Regions from separate parts of the Paenibacillus segetis genome, predicted to be linked through region 2. Evidence: riboswitches for the same ligand, from Rfam matches in the RefSeq annotation. Region 2 holds a riboswitch; each other region holds the start of a gene.
The links. Region 2 has a riboswitch for cobalamin ahead of IEW05_RS03265 (cobalamin-binding protein). Riboswitches for the same ligand answer to the same signal wherever they lie in the genome.
Positions count from the first base shown of each region.

Region 1 (3,284 bases), on a different contig from region 2:
TTACATGTTCGCTATAATTCTCCATTGACGGGTTAGTTACCGCTAGTAGTATGACAACCAGTAGCAAAATGATGATCGTACCATTACGTGCTCCTGTACCATTCCTAGAAATATCGATCTCCCCCTAAAGTAATATACCTCATTATATCTTTAATTGGGATAAACTGTATATGTAAATGGACCCGTGGTAAATAGTGCGGTAGTTATATCGAACTTTACTATTACAAGTAATAAAAGAAAAACCCCCTACTTATTATCGTAGGAGGCTTCGTATAATGCCAACACATACCCATTTATTAGTCAGGAAAGCGTTCAACGTTGATATTGTGGAGTTTAGCAGGAAGATGCTGGTGAAGGGAATTGAACCCCCGGCCTACGCATTACGAGTGCGTTGCTCTACCCCTGAGCTACACCAGCATGGTACTCTTTTTTGTGAAACAAAAACTATTATACAACGCTCAGAGAATTTTGCAAGTATAAAAACACCTATAATTTCTCACGTACAGAACGTAGCTTTTGCTCGGAAGAGCTGACTTTATCACGACGATCATCTATCTTAATCGAGGTCGATACCCGCTGAGCATCGGACTGGAAAGGAGCTTCATGGATCGCCCGTATCGCGGCGAACACATTGTCGAGTGGACCTTCAATAATTGTACTCATCGATGTTAATTGATACTGTATACCTTCCTGTTTCTCCAATACTCGCTGAAGTTCAGCTACATAAGGACTAAGGCTAGTACTTCCCGTTCCGATTGGAATGACCGTAACCTCTGCAATTGCCATTGTATTACCTCCTCATTTTATTTCTCCTTCCTCTATTGTAACCACTCCGCAGTTGCAATAAAAGTTCACAATTTTTTTTGAACCCCGCGCGCCGCATCATGAAGCCAATCCTTCATTTTTGTCTCTATATCTTATGACTCATTTTGTAAAATCACCGTTTACAAACACAATATATTGGGTTACCATAATTAAAACACAACCAAATATAGTGTAAACAGGTGATCCGGCGGAAAATTGCCGCTGGTGCTTAAAAGGGAAGTGTGGTGCAATTCCGCTGCGGTCCCGCCACTGTAATCGGAAGCTTAGAGATTCGGTTTTATCTCCAAACATTTTGCCGACACAAAGCCACTGCTGATCAATTTGATCCTGCGGGAAGGCGTTGGCGAATATTCCGTAAGCCAGGAGACCTGCCTGTTTAGACGACACCGATACAGTCCTGCGAGGTTCGGGTAGGTGTCCGCTTGCTGCTTACATACAGCTTACTTTGAATCGCCTTTTATGGCTTTTCTTGAGACGCATTCGGGCATTTCCAACCTTGCCAGGGTTGGGAATGCTTTTTGTATGATATCAATGTCTAGTTTTTAGGGAGGAGAACTTTGAAATGGCATTGTTAAACCCCATCTATACCGACCGTGAGGTCATGCTTGATGAAGTAATTACCCTTGGCGAGGAAATCGTTGAGAGTCGCAATCTTGAGGTACTACGCGAGAACGCTAACCTGAATGGAGAAAGTTTCTCCGGTAAAATGAGCAAATTCGGTAGTGAATATGCGAAGTGGTATGCAGAACACTTTGTTATGCCGAAAAGACTAGTACAATCCATTAAAGATAATATCGTCTATGTACATGATCTTGATCAATATGCGATCGGTACAACAAACTGTATTTTTATCCCCTTCGATAAATTGCTTCGTGAAGGCTTCAATACCGGCAACGGAAGTGTACGTCCACCCAACTCTATTATGACAGCTATGGCTTTGGTGGCTATTATTTTTCAATCTCAGCAAAATTCGCAATATGGCGGAGTTTCGGCCAATAAGATTGATTTTGACCTAGCTCCTTATGTAAGAAAGACATTTTCTAAGAACCTTATCAAAGGTTTAGAGTACTTCGAAGAGGGCGACTTAGATTCTACTAATGTAGGAGAAATATCAATGAGTCGCAGCGATCTGCAGGAACTCTATCCAAAAGCATTTAAATTTGCAACTAAAGAAACAAAGAGTGAAACACTCCAAGCTGCGGAGAGTCTCATTCATAATCTAAATACAATGTCGAGTCGTGCAGGTGGACAAATTCCTTTTACCAGCATCAACTACGGCACCGATACTTCACCTGAAGGTCAACTCGTCATCGACTCCCTGCTAACAGCAACGATGCGCGGATTGGGTAACGGCGAGACACCGATTTTCCCCATACAAATTTTTAAATGCAAACAAGGGGTTAACCAAGCACCAGATGAACCCAACTATTCATTATTCTTAAAGGCAGCGGAGTGTTCCGCAAAACGACTTTATCCTAATTTTGCAAACCTAGATGCACCGCTGAACTTGATGTATTACAAAGCAGGTGATCCTGATACGGAATTTGCAACGATGGGATGCCGTACTCGAGTACTTAGCGACCGGTTTGGACGTAATCATTTATCAGGTAAAGGAAATCTTTCCTTCAATACTATGAATCTCGTCAAACTAGGATTAGAGCATGGTATCGTACTTGGTCAACGTAAGGTAGCAGACGAACGCGGTTTTTATCGCGAGCTTGATCTTTATCTAGATATTGCACTAGAGGGGCTTCTACATAGGTTTAATATCCAGAAAGCTCAAAAAGCCAAAGCCTCTGACTTCATGATGCGTGAAGGCGTGTGGGAAGGTGGCGAACATCTTCATCCAGAAGAGCCTGTAGGCGACCTCCTTAAGCATGGTAGTCTATCTATTGGATTCATCGGACTTGCAGAATGTATGAAAGCTATGTACGGTAAGCACCATGGGGAAGATAGCAATGTATACAATAAAGCTTATGAATTGATCTCCTATATGCGCAATTATTGCGACCGTCAGAGCGAACGCCACAATCTGAACATTACGCTATTTGCTACACCGGCAGAAGGCCTGTCCGGAAAGTTCACTAAGCGGGATAAAGCAACCTACGGTGCAATCGCAGGAGTAACAGATCGTGAATATTACACCAATTCTTTTCATATTCCAGTCTACTACTCTATTAGCGCTGCCAAGAAGATTGAACTAGAGTCCGCATTCCACGGCCTGTGCAATGCTGGAGCCATTTCATATATCGAATTAAATGGTAACGCTCGGAGTAATCCAGCAGCGTTTCTGCAAATCATTCAATATGCACTATCGCAACAGGTTAGCTATTTCAGCATCAATCATCCGATTGATCGCTGCTCCGCTTGTGGTTTTGAGGGAATTATTGGAGCAACTTGCCCATCATGTAACAGTCATGAGAACGACGTTCATATCCGTCGTCTACGCCGTGTTACTG
Region 1 covers NZ_BMFT01000005.1:103,575-106,858, reverse strand. The annotation lists gene IEW05_RS25665 (hypothetical protein) at 1-67, opposite strand, end outside; tRNA gene IEW05_RS22910 (tRNA-Thr) at 346-417, opposite strand; gene IEW05_RS22905 (MTH1187 family thiamine-binding protein) at 487-786, opposite strand; cobalamin riboswitch at 986-1,215, shown strand; gene IEW05_RS22900 (anaerobic ribonucleoside triphosphate reductase) at 1,388-3,284, shown strand, end outside.
Region 1: it holds a riboswitch for cobalamin, as region 2 does, so the genes downstream of both, IEW05_RS22900 (anaerobic ribonucleoside triphosphate reductase) here and IEW05_RS03265 (cobalamin-binding protein) in region 2, are expected to answer to the same signal.

Region 2 (3,284 bases):
TTTTGATGTGGTTGCTTCACGGATGCGCCAGCTTGCCCAACAAACCACGTTAGCGATTGGAAATTCAGCTCCATTGTTTAAGCGAATTGAGGAAGATGTAGAGAAAGTAAAGGGATCGCTTCATGTGGGGAGAGAGTCCGCGATGCAAGGCATTTCGTTTATGAGAAAGATGGGGGAAGATATCCGCAATATTACTGAAGAAGTAGCCACAGTAGATGGACTTGTTGCAGATACAGGATGGCGAAGTAGGGAGCAGGCGGAGTTAACACGTAATATGGAAAGCATGATGGCAGAGGTGCATGAAGCTCTTAATCACAATATTACGCATGTTGAAGGTGCTTTGGTCCGAATGGAATCGCAAAGACGACATACCGTGGGCTTACAGGCTGTAGCTGGGGGGCTTCAAAAGGCTTCTGCAGAATTGATGTCATCTCTGGACAGTGTACGCGATTCAAGTGAGGATTTCATGGATGGGATAAGTGATGTGGTTGAACTAGGGCATGCTTACATACTCAAGTTAATTCAGGCAGCGAAGCAACCTGTATTTCAAGGAATGGAAGAATCTATTCATCGCACTGAGCTTACAAATTTGTTAGGAAGAGAGAACATCATAGAGGCCGCATGGACCAATCGCAGAGATGGATCATTTGTTATATCTATCCCGGAAGCTGGGCTATTAAACGCTAGAGGTAGAGACTGGTTCAAGAGAGCGTTAGCGGGTGAATCTGTCGTGTCTGAAGTATACATTTCGGCGATCACGAAGCGCCGTTGTGTAACTATCTCTGTACCCATTTCAAGTAATGGTGTGGTGATTGGCGTGCTGGGAGCGGACTTAGCAGTAGGTAATGTCGCTGCTAGGAGCAACATATAATTAGTGTTTAGATTATAGCTGAGTTAAACTAGGCTCGTATTGTAACTTTTCTGCTTTTCCCCTATAATCCAATAGAGAAGAAAGCCTTTAAAGACACACGAACCAATAAATACCCGTAGGTCCTGAAGAAAGCGGCTTGTCGCAGACTTTAGGTTAAAAGGGAAGCCGGTGCAAATCCGGTACGGTCCCGCCACTGTAAAACAGGGACGAAGCTCATTTATGCCACTGTTATCCATGAAGGATGATGGGAAGGAGAGCTAAGTCATTCAACCTGTAAGTCAGGAGACCTGCCCACGGGTGTCATAGACGGTCCTTCGAGGAAAGGATAACGTTCTGCTAAGATGATTCATGCTGGACCCGGTTTATTTTACGGTGTCGACGGTATGACCTTGTAGACGTAACCCAATTCCTTGCGGATTGGGTTTTTCTTGTATGATGATTTGTCAGGTGTTCAACAAAGGAACTTCACTCGTACTACAGAGAAATAAATTTTAAGGGGATGAAGAGCGAAATGAAGAACATGAGAAAAATATGGGGAATTTGGCTGCTTGCATTAATGTTAGCAGTAGTTGCAGGGTGCGGTACCAATAACGCAGCGAATAATAACAAACCAACTAACGAGGTAGAGCAGGGACAGAATACAACAACTCCGGCACCTACGCAGGATGAACTTAAAACGACTTATCCGTTGACGGTTAAGGATGCCAAAGGAACTGAATTAACGTTTGAGTCGGCACCACAGAAGATCGTATCACTTGCACCATCGGAGACAGAAGGATTGTTTGCACTCGGTTTAGATGATCAGGTTGTTGGGGTATCTGATAATGATGATTATCCTGATGCTGTAAAGGATAAGCCTAGAATGGGTGGATGGCAGGTTAATGTTGAGGCAGTTGTGGCGGCTAAGCCAGATTTGGTGCTGTCAGGTAATTTAGTGGATGAAGCAACGGTGAAGAGCCTTACCGATTTGGGTATCAAGGTATATCAATCTGACGCTAAAACTTTAGATGGAGTAATAGCGAATATTCGGGCAGTAGCTCAAATTACGGATCATCAAGCTCAAGGGGAAGAGGTAGTCTCCCAAATGGAGAAGGAACGCGACCAAGTAGTTGAAGCGGTCAAATCACTTACACCTGAGCAACGTAGTAAAGTCTATATTGAATTCTCCCCAGGCTGGACAGTGGGTAAAGGCGAATTCATGGATGAAATGATTACATTGGCCGGCGGAGAGAACATTGCTTCTGACATGACAGGCTGGAATGAAATTAATGAAGAAAATATTATTAAGGCGAATCCAGATGTGATTCTATACGCAAGCAGTGTGGTTGACGAGAACAACAAAACATTGGCAGATATTATTAAGGGCCGCAGTGGATGGGACCAAATCACAGCTATTAAGGAAGATCGCATCGTGGGTCTTAATGATAATTTGCTCAGTCGTCCGGGTCCTCGTGTGACTCAAGGTTTGATTGAAATGGCAAAAGCGATTTATCCGGAATTGATGAATAAATGAGTAAAAAGCTGGCGGGATATGGGACAATTGGCCTGATCCTTCTCGGCGTCACGTTACTGATCTGTATAGGCTTTGGTTCCGTATCTCTACCGCTAGGCGAGATACTCCGAATTTTATTGCATCGACTACCCTGGATGGACCAACTCATAACTAGGGATTGGGATGTGACATCGGAACAAATCATTATGCAGGTGCGACTGCCCCGTGTATTACTAGGTCTCTTAGTTGGAGCGTCGCTTGCAGTAGCGGGAGCCGCCTTTCAGGGAGTGCTTCGTAATCCACTTGCTGACCCGTTTACCCTTGGGGTATCTTCGGGTTCAGCCGTTGGGGCGGCAACCTTGATTTTCTTCGGATGGCAGTTCTCTTTAATCGGTGTGTTTACCTTACCAGTCATAGCGTTTGTCGCAGGTGCATTGACACTCTGGATTGTCATGTGGCTGGCGAGAGAGAATGGGAAAATTCCAATTGAAGGGCTTATTTTATCAGGTGTTGTAATGCAATCGTTCCTCGGAGCGATTGTATCTTTTCTAACGGCTATGTCGAAAAAGACGGTAAATGAAATTTTATACTGGACGATGGGGAGTCTAAGCCTTCGCGGATGGTCATATACGACCATCCTTTTGCCGTATTTAGCACTAGGGGCATTGTTCCTATGGAGTCGTGCCAGATCGCTAAATTTGTTAGCTTTGGGCGAGCGTCATGCGGCCCATTCTGGACTTCATGTGGAACGAACCAAACTCATCGTGTTACTTGTAGCTACTTTGATGACGGCCGCAGCTGTATCTGTATCAGGCGTTATCGGATTTGTTGGTCTTGTAGTTCCCCATATGCTTCGGCTTATAGTAGGACCGGATTATCGTATTATTATTCCACTCTCCGCGCTTGGCGGTGGTATATTTA
Region 2 covers NZ_BMFT01000001.1:762,517-765,800, forward strand. The annotation lists gene IEW05_RS03260 (methyl-accepting chemotaxis protein) at 1-871, shown strand, start outside; cobalamin riboswitch at 972-1,180, shown strand; gene IEW05_RS03265 (cobalamin-binding protein) at 1,383-2,384, shown strand; gene IEW05_RS03270 (FecCD family ABC transporter permease) at 2,381-3,284, shown strand, end outside.

Region 3 (3,284 bases), 950 kb from region 2:
CACGCAATGCAGGCTCATCCACCTGGATCATCTCAATACCTGCTTGCTCAAGCGCCTCTACTTCCTTACGAAGTGCAAGGGCGATTTGATAAGCTACCTTCTCGCGAGGCAAATCACTACGCACAAAGGACCAGTTCAGAATCGTAATCGGTCCTGTCAGCATCCCCTTAACTGGCTTGCTAGTAAGCGACTGTGCATACTCAGTCTCCTTCACCGTCATCGGTGAATCAAAATCAACATCACCATAAATGACCGGCGGCTTCACACATCGTGTCCCGTAAGACTGTACCCATCCACCCTTGGTAAATGCGAACCCTGGTAACTTCTCACCGAAAAACTCCACCATGTCAGTACGCTCAAATTCACCATGAACTAGTACATCAAGCCCAATCTCCTCTTGAAGTGTGATCCATTGTCTGATTTGTTCATTGATGAACTCATCATATTGTTGCACAGACCATTCACCTTTACGCCATTTCTGGCGAGCAGAACGGATTTCTGCGGTTTGTGGGAAGCTCCCGATCGTTGTTGTTGGAAGGAATGGAAGCTGCCATTTTTCCTTTTGTAGTGATTTACGTACACTAAATGCACTATGTCTCTCCGAAGGCTGATGTAGGATATTTTCTACCGCAAGAGTTACATTCGCACGGTTACGCGCAGGATCAGCAGATAAGTTATCTAGGGCATTACGGTTACTTTGGAACAATTCACCAGGTTGGCCTTCAACTACTGCTCTACTCAGTGCAGCGATTTCGTCAAGTTTTTCTTCAGCGAATGCAAGTGCCTGCTGTAGAACTGGTTGTAATGATACTTCAGCAGCAGCTGATACTGGAACGTGCAACAGACTACATGAAGGCTGTACAATGATGTCTGCACTATTTACTAAATTAGCAACCTCATCTAGCAACTTAAATTGAAGATCTAGATCTGCACGCCAAATATTTCGGCCATCGATGACCCCTGCACCCAGCGTCTTACCTACTGGTAAACCAAAACGGCGAAGCGAATCTAAATTCCCTTCCAATCCATGAACCAAGTCAAGTCCGATACCGTCAATTGGCAAGCTCACAATATCCTCATAGTTACTTAACGCTTCGAAATAGGTTTGCAAGAAGATAGACAATTCAGGAACTTCCTTCTTAATTGTCTCATAGATCAACTTTAAGCGATTAAGATCTTCAGCATTTACAGCGGTAACCAATGCAGGCTCATCGACCTGTACCCATTTCACTCCTGCTTGTTGTAGTTCACGCAATACATGAATATATAATGGAAGTAGTTGTTCGATCCATTCATCCCATCCGTCATTATCAAAGCCTTTGGATAACTTCAGGAAAGTGTATAAACCAAGCAATACTGGTCTTCCTTCAATCCCCAGCTTCTCCTTAGCTTCACGATAGGCTGCTAAAGGCTTATTCAACGTAAGCTCTGGTCTTCTAGCGCCAAGCTCAGGAACAATATAATGATAGTTCGTATTGAACCATTTCGTCATTTCGCTGGCCGCTGCACCTTTGTTCCCCCGTGCGATAGCGTAATATGTACTCAATGGTACTTCCCCACCATTAAATTCAAAACGCGCCGGAATAAGACCAAACATAACTGCTGTATCGAGCACATGATCATAATAAGTAAAATCACCGACAGGGATAATATCGATACCTTTGTCTTGCTGAATTTTCAAGTTATTAAGACGGATGGTTGTCAGACGCTCATGAAGCTCCGATTCCTCAATTTTCCCACCCCAGAATGCTTCAATATCCTTTTTCCATTCCCGTTGTTGGCCAATTCTTGGATAACCCAAATTACCACTCAGTACTTTACTCAATGCCATGACCTCCTATAAGTTTTTTGTGTAGTTTGTTCATCATTAAACGAAATAAAAAAGGTCCCCATTAGCGAAATAGCTAAAGAGGACCCATGAAATGATATTCAACGGCTTGCATCTTTAACACCCCCCTATCTCCCGTAGGTACTACAGTGCTGTCAAAATAGGCAGGTCTCCTGGCTTCAGAATCTACGCCGAATAACGGCCTTCCCAGTGATATATCACCAGTGGCAATGTGTCATTCGACTCCTCTGTTACAGTGGCGGGACCGCGTCGGTATTACACCGAACTTCCCTTTTAAGCTTCAGTACTATGGACTGAAACACCTATCTCCACATTATTCAGTTGTAAATATGCTCTTAAAAACAATATAATTCCTGAATATTAAATTCATGTTACTGCATCTTGACCCATAATACAACAGAAAACAACTCGGAATAATAAATATTAAAGAAAAATTGCTTTAAAAATGATCTGTAACCGCTTTATTAAGCATTCCAATACATCGGTCTAGATCCGTCTTGACCTGTTTTTTATACAACTCCGCCTTATCATGACCATCTTCAGTAAAGTGATATAGGACGATTTCCTGAAAATCCACACTTGGATCATTGCCTTTTAATTTCTTAGTCCGATACAATACACCTTCCTGCACCAGTTCATGTAATGCTCGGTATATCTCACTTTGTGGAGGAACGTAACCGAAAGGCTTGAACAGTTCCTTCAACTCCTCCAACATTTCATATCCGTATCCTCTTCTTTTCTCGACCATCCCGATCAGAAATAATTTAAGATACGCCCTTTGCGCTATCATGAATGCCATCTTCGTCACCCCATTCTTTTTCCAGTATACATAAGGTGTGAAATTTTCACAATAAGGGGTCTAATAAGCCTTTTTAAACCTATAGATGTTGAAATAAACGACTTGTTATGATGGGTAAGCAGGTATGTAGTAGAAACGTATTGAATTTCTTTTTCTATTGTGAATTTTTCATATGTTGAAATTTTATAATATTATATCAAATGTCGAGTATCGTACGAATTATCGTTTGTTTTGAGGTAATTTAAGATCATATTTACTCTTTCTCTAACGGAGTGGTCTCCTTCAATTCTCAAGATCGGACAAGTCAATTCGGACATCCAATGTTCATGTAGGTATTTACTTCTAATCTCAAATCCGGCCTCATCATATTGTGATGCCCATTCATAAAAAGTTTGTGATTGCTCATACTTACTTCCACCTGGCAAGATGTCATCGCCATATCTTTGAAATTCTCTTCTTTTTAATCGCTGTAGTCTAATGTTCTTAGGGGTAAACACAAAAATCACCAAATCGAAATAATCCTTCAGTTCATCGCCCCATCCACATACAGCTCCAGATAGAATCCAGTTCTTCTGGTTTGAAAGATCCGTCTTTAATAACTTAATTCTGCCCTCACGTTCCCTTGGCACAGTGAAT
Region 3 covers NZ_BMFT01000001.1:1,710,576-1,713,859, reverse strand. The annotation lists gene metE (5-methyltetrahydropteroyltriglutamate--homocysteine S-methyltransferase) at 1-1,825, opposite strand, end outside; cobalamin riboswitch at 1,975-2,170, opposite strand; gene IEW05_RS07795 (replication termination protein) at 2,289-2,648, opposite strand; gene IEW05_RS07790 (ATP-binding protein) at 2,840-3,284, opposite strand, start outside.
Region 3: it holds a riboswitch for cobalamin, as region 2 does, so the genes downstream of both, metE (5-methyltetrahydropteroyltriglutamate--homocysteine S-methyltransferase) here and IEW05_RS03265 (cobalamin-binding protein) in region 2, are expected to answer to the same signal.